2 linked regions of the Niabella yanshanensis genome follow. The protein of the gene in region 1 interacts with the protein of each later gene in a pairwise test. Links are inferred from orthologs where the notes say so. Each region holds a gene or a part of one and is shown on either strand. Other genes may lie near its edges.

Region 1 (3,318 bases):
AAAGTGAGGATTGTGCAAAAGCTAACGAGATAGTTAAGCAAATTCTTACCGATTATGAAGGCCAGGTAAAGTTCAATTTCCGCCACTTTCCTCAAACAAGAATTCACCAGCGAAGCTTAAAGGCCGCAGAAGCAGCTATTGCTGCAGCGCAGGAAGATAAGTTTTGGGAAATGCACAATGTATTGTTTCAGAATAGGAGGAACCTGGGCACTACCAGTCTGAAGTTACACTCTAAAGATGCAGGGGTAAAGAATAAGAATTTCCTGGAAGAGCTGGTTAATGGAACCTATGGCTGGCAGGTTCAGGATGACCTTAAAGAAGGACTGGATAGGGGGGTTAAGGAAGTGCCGACTTTCTTTGTCAATAGTGAAATGATAAAGGGCAAGCCTACCTATGCTTCTATAAGCGCGGCTATTGACGCTGCATTAAAAAATGGTAAAAAAACTGCTGCTTCCAAATCTAAGGTTGCACCTAAAAAAGCAGCTGCTGCTACAGCAAAATCAAAGAAGTAAGCATGTTTTGTAGCTACTTATATAGTATATTTTATAAGTGTTTGTTTAAGTAGTTGTTATATACCTCCATATTTATTATATTTTGTCTGAAACCCTTTACAGTAAAGGGTTTCATGCGTTTTAGCACCTCCTGTAGAATGATCTCCATGCAATAAAATCATTGAAAAAGGCAATTTTTTACCGAACATCTTTTTTGCAATTATTTTGTTTAATTGTTGAATAATTTCGAAAGCAGCAAGCGTATAAATTTGAATTTGTATAGCAGGTAAAAAAATGTTTGCGATTATTTTTTTTATGTTGAATAAATGTGGATATTCGCCGTCCGTCTTAAAATTTTTTTGTTGTATAGAGTTGTGAGTCTGATGATGTTTTTTGATGATTTTTTTAAATTGTAGCACCCCAATAAATTCGCTGTTTCAATGGAGAAAAATGCCGACAAAGTTTGGTCTAATTGTTTAAAGATTATAAAAGATATAGTAGAATGGCAGCATTACAAAACATGGTTCGAACCTATTAAGGCAATTTCTTTAAAAAGCAATGTATTAGTTATACAGGTACCCAGTCAATTCTTTTTTGAGTACCTCGAAGAGCATTATGTAAATTTATTAGCGAAAACACTGAAGCGTGAGTTGGGTAAAGAGGCTCGGTTAGAATACAGGATAATGGTGGATAGCGGTAATAGTAAGAATAAGCCGCTTACAATGGATGTACCGGGTACGGGTTACAAAACATATTCCAATAACGAAATGGACTTTCCGCTCGTGGTGAATAATTCTGTAAAAAATCCCTTTGTCATTCCAGGCATTAAAAAAATGCAGATTGACCCGCAATTGAATGTGAATTACACGTTCGATGCCTACGTGGAAGGTGACAGTAACCGGGTAGCCCGAAGAGCAGGAAAAACAGTAGCGGATAAGCCCGGAGCCAATTCTTTTAATCCTTTGGTAGTATATGGGGGCGTAGGGCTTGGTAAAACGCACCTGGTGCAGGCAATAGGCAACGAGGTAAAGCGCTTACATCCTAACAAAATAGTACTGTACGTAAGTTCAGAAAAGTTCATCAACCAGTTTATGGACCATAGCCGCAATGGCGCCATTAACGATTTTATACACTTCTACCAGTTGATAGATGTATTAATTGTAGATGATGTACAATTTTTCAGCAAAGCTGAAAAATCACAGGATGCCTTTTTTGCAATATTCAATCATTTGCACCAATCCGGTAAACAGCTGGTTCTTACATCTGATAAATCGCCGAAAGATCTGGATGGGGTGCAGGAGCGCTTACTAAGCCGCTTCAGATGGGGGCTCAGTGCCGATCTTCAGATCCCCGATTATGAAACCCGCATTGAGATACTCGAAAGGAAGATGAAGGCCGATGGATTGGATATGCCTAAAGAAGTGGTGAAATATATTGCTTATAATATTAACAGCAATGTAAGAGAACTGGAAGGTGCCCTGATCTCTTTATTAGCCCAATCTTCATTGAATCGCCGGGATATAGACCTGGAACTGGCCAAGAAAGTATTGCGTAACTTTATTAAATCATCCAGTAAAGAAATTACGATCGACACCATTCAAAAAATGGTATGCGATTATTTCGATGTAGCCTACGATAAATTATTACAAAAGACCCGTAAACGCGAAATTGTTCAGGCCCGGCAGATTACTATGTACCTGGCCAAAGCCTTTACTAAAAACAGTTTGAAGACTATTGGTGAACATTTCGGCGGACGTGATCATACTACGGTAATACACTCTTGTCAGACAGTGAAAGACCTGATGGATACCGATGCGCTGTTCCGTGAGAACGTGCTGGAGCTGCACCAGAAAGTGCAATTGGCAGCGATGTAAAATGGCTCAAAAAAACATTTTTTAAGAGCATATAATCTTAAAGATTTTCCCTTATATTTGCATCCCTTTTGGTGAGGTGGATGAGTGGCTGAAATCAGTAGTTTGCTAAACTGCCGTACGGGTTAAACTGTACCGCGGGTTCGAATCCCGCCCTCACCGCCAAAAGTTAAAAAGTCTGAAGTATTTACTTCAGACTTTTTAACTTTAAAGAGAATCCTATTAAATATTAATGGCGCTTTGCGTTAAATGAGCATTTGGGGATCCATGGATTCCTGATCCTGCTCGCACGTTGTTCTTTAGCGCGTACAACAGTCAGCTTTTTTCAGGTCTTTATTCATTCATGTATTATAATTTCATGCAGTAAAAGTCAAATCCGAAATTGAGCTGGCGGTAAATAGTAAAACCATGTTTCTGATACCAGGGCACATTCTGCTTTGTTGAAGTTTCTAACACGGGCTTCCTGTTGAGCCTTCGGGCTCTGGCTATCAGCTCCCTGAGCAACAATGACCCGGTACCTTTACCCTGTTGCTGAGGTTCAACGCCTATATACCATATATGATAAAGAAATCCCGGCGGATGTACTTTGCTGATCGCCTTGTTGCGTTTTAGTGCTCTTGGTAGATTGGATAATCCCATCGCCTTAATAATCAACCGGAGGTCGCATACAACCGATCCTGCTGTCGTTCGTTTCCTGTCGGGAAAAAGAATAAGTGCGCAGGCGGTTTGGTCTTCAGAAATAAATATTTCCCCGAACCGCAGGCACATTTCACACGAGTAGTTACCCAGCTCCCGGATGCGCTCCATTCTGCGTTTGTCTTGCTGAATAATATAGTTAACGCTTTTATTATCGTTAAACGCTTTCGTTAATATATCAACAATCAGCGCTTTGTCGCTGCGCGTTCCTTTTTGCATGGATTCCTTTTTGTACCTGTTGGCGGGCAGTGCCGAAATTG
Region 2 (3,295 bases), 2.5 Mb from region 1 along the record:
GCCAATTATAAGAAATGGTCATTTAGATAAGATATTTTGCCCGAAGAACCCCTTCGGGAGCGCAAAGATACGCAATGTTTAAAGTTTGGGTAGCAATTGATCACCTGGTATTCCCAATAAAAAACTCTTTGGTATTTACCAGGGAGGCGGTTTGAATAATGGGGAATTTTTAAAATGGTTCTCTCTAAAATTATTTTTTTGGCAGGGCGGTTCATAAACTTTGAGTCAGTGACTGATCATTGTCCTCTTAAAAAGTTTAAAGAAATGGAAAGAAAAATCCGTGAAGGCACTGGCCAGGAGAGCCGCCAGCTCAATAGGGTTTGTACATCGGATTGTTGTTGGGTTTCCCCTTCCACTTCTGGCGTGCTTTTTTTGCTACAGCTGGTAGCGGTCAACAGGAGGCTGGCAACGGCAACTAAGCAATGTATTTTATTTATTCGCGGCTTTTTCGTTTATGTGTGTTGGTTACATATATTCCCGATTAGTGCTTCAAAGCCTTAAGCGATTTGGGTTTAAGACGTAGCAGGTACGCAGTACGCAACACACGTATTAATTTTTTTTAGAAATATATCTCTTTGTTTGTAAAGGGATGCATATACCTGACCGGTTGGTTACCCGACTGGAGAGAATGATTGTCCTGTAACGCAGCGGGTTGTGCTCAATCAGCACCGCACACGGGCTGAAATGTGTATAACCTGTGTTTTCGTGTAAGGAAAATGTTTGGAAATAAAGATTTTTTTCTACCCTTTTTCGGGTCTAAATTCGCCCTTTGGTTTTAACGGGTAGGTACACCTCAACTAAATAATTTAACAGAATTACAAGTAGGATTGCACCCAGTGAATCGTTGGTAATAACTGATGACAGGACCTTTTATCGTTTGAATTGAACAATGGACCCCATTAACTTAAATAAAGACAGGAAGCAAAAACGCAGAACCAGCGCTGGTTCTGCGGCTGATGTAGGTACCCTGGTATACGGCAAAGTGCCACCCCAGGCGCGTGAGCTGGAAGAAGCGGTTTTAGGAGCGATCATGCTGGAGAAAGGTGCTTTTGATGCCGTGATCGAAACTATACGCAACCCGGAATGCTTTTACGTAGACGCGCATCAGCGCATTTTCCGTGCTATACAATCGCTGGCTAATAAAAGCCAGCCTATTGATATCCTCACTGTAGTGGAAGAGCTGCGTATGAAGGAAGAGTTAGATATTGTTGGTGGCCCTTATTATGTAACTAAGCTTACTAATACCGTGGTATCGGCTGCTAACGTAGAGTCGCATGCCCGTATTATCATGCAGAAATTTATACAGCGCGAATTAATACGGATCAGCGGTGAAATACTTTCGGATGCTTATGAAGATAGTGCGGATGTTTTTGATTTGCTGGACGATGCTGAGTCTAAACTTTTTGAAATAACCAACTCACACATGAAGAGTACGATGCAATCCATCGACTCTGTACTGGTAGATACTATTAAACGTATTGAAGATCTGCGTCACCGGAATGAAGATGTTACCGGTGTTCCTAGTGGGTTTAAGCCTTTGGATAAAATCACTTATGGTTGGCAGAATAGTGATTTGATCATCCTGGCGGCAAGGCCGGCAGTAGGTAAAACAGCGTTTGCCTTAAACCTGGCCCGTAATGCTATTATGAATCCTTCGAAGCAAACTCCGGTGGCTTTCTTCTCTCTGGAGATGAGTGCCGCCCAGCTGGTACAGCGGGTATTATCTGCCGAAAGTGAGATCATGCTGGAAAAAATTGCCCGGGGCAAAATGGAAGAGCACGAGATGAAGCAGTTATATACCAAGGGTATACAACGACTATCACAGGCCCCGCTTTTTATTGACGATACAGCAGCCCTGAATATATTTGAGCTACGTGCCAAATGCCGTAAGCTTAAGAACAAGCACAATATAGGGATGGTGATCATCGACTATTTACAGTTGATGAGCGGAGGGGGAGATAATAAAAACGGTAACCGTGAGCAGGAGATCAGCACCATCAGCCGAAATCTGAAAGGTCTGGCAAAAGAGCTGAACATTCCCATTATCGCCCTGTCGCAGTTGAGTCGTGCTGTGGAGCAGCGGGGTACGAAAGAGGGTAGCCGGGTTCCGCAATTGAGTGATCTTCGGGAATCGGGAGCGATCGAGCAGGATGCGGATATGGTGATGTTCCTTTACCGTCCAGATTATTACGATATTAATACCAATTCGGAAGGCGAAGATCAAAAAGGTTTGACCGAGGTAAAGATCGCCAAGCATCGTAATGGTTCGCTTGACACAGTAAAGCTTAAAGCCTTGCTCCATATCCAAAAATTCATTTCCTGGGATGAGGATCCTTATAATGCGGTCGGATTAGGAGGTGGTACCTGGCGCCCGGTAAACGATGACGCGGATGCCGGAGGTGGCGGTGCCAGACTCTTCCAGGCGCAAAGCAAGATGAACAATATGAGTGATGATGAGCTGGATGAAGCGCCGTTTTAGTTGACAGATGACAGTTGTAAGTGCGCGGGTTAATACCTGGATGTTCAACAAAACCCAATCAATAGTTTGTTACCTTACTTTTATATACAGCAGCTTGAAATTAGTTCTGAAGTTTCCAAAGGTCAGAATGGAGAAGGTTGGTTTGCAGGATTCCCGGTGGATCAGCCCAATGTTTTTTTCAATGATGAAAAACAAAAGAATGCGAAAGGTGTAAGACTGACTTTAGGGCAGGAAAATGATCTTAATTCAGGCATGACCATTTCTCTCGATGAAACCAATTCCAAACATGCGATCCAGGTGTTGAGAATGAAAATCGGTGATCGAATGCACCTGACCGATGGTAAAGGCCACCTGATTACTGCAACTATTGTTAACGATCACCGGAAACATTGCCAGGTTTCGGTTGATTTTATAGAACCTAAAGCTAAACAAGGAGCCGATGTAGCCATTGCGATCGCCCTCACCAAAAATACCAGCCGCTTTGAGTGGTTCCTGGAGAAAGCAGCAGAACTGGGCGTAAGCAGGGTAATCCCTCTTATTACCAAACGAACCGAAACAGGGAAGTTCAAAGAAGAGCGTCTTCAAAATATATTAATAAGTGCCATGCTGCAAAGTCAGCAAACCTGGCTGCTGCAAATGAGCGCCCCGGTTGATTTCAATAAATTTATAGCTGACGCTGAACTTGAGCCTGCTAAAAAGTATATTGCCCATTGTATTGAAACTGATAAGCAGTCTTTAGAATATTCCCTGTCTTCTTCTCTCATTTTAGTGGGACCTGAAGGTGATTTCACCCCGGAAGAAATTGAAGCCGCTCTG

Evidence for each region.
Region 2: the proteins of dnaA (region 1) and dnaB interact in binary tests that used the Escherichia coli proteins (3 or more experiments, as listed by UniProt). The link is inferred for Niabella yanshanensis from one-to-one orthologs.

The regions. Positions count from the first base shown.
Region 1 is NZ_CP139960.1:1,448,717-1,452,034, reverse strand. The notes cover bases 161-3,148. They hold dnaA (chromosomal replication initiator protein DnaA), read left to right. Parts: upstream 161-931; coding sequence 932-2,365; downstream 2,366-3,148. Other genes in these bases: U0035_RS05680 (GNAT family N-acetyltransferase), read right to left, coding at 2,711-3,148; U0035_RS05695 (hypothetical protein), read right to left, coding at 569-910; U0035_RS05700 (DsbA family protein), read left to right, coding at 161-512. In the rest of the region: more of U0035_RS05700, read left to right, coding at 1-160; more of U0035_RS05680, read right to left, coding at 3,149-3,277. UniProt on the Escherichia coli protein: Plays an essential in the initiation and regulation of chromosomal replication. Binds in an ATP-dependent fashion to the origin of replication (oriC) to initiate formation of the DNA replication initiation complex once per cell cycle.
Region 2 is NZ_CP139960.1:3,930,815-3,934,109, forward strand. The notes cover bases 220-3,184. They hold dnaB (replicative DNA helicase), read left to right. Parts: upstream 220-889; coding sequence 890-2,479; downstream 2,480-3,184. Other genes in these bases: U0035_RS16295 (RsmE family RNA methyltransferase), read left to right, coding at 2,546-3,184. Also shown: pheT (phenylalanine--tRNA ligase subunit beta), read right to left, coding at 1-22; more of U0035_RS16295, read left to right, coding at 3,185-3,295. UniProt on the Escherichia coli protein: The main replicative DNA helicase, it participates in initiation and elongation during chromosome replication. Travels ahead of the DNA replisome, separating dsDNA into templates for DNA synthesis.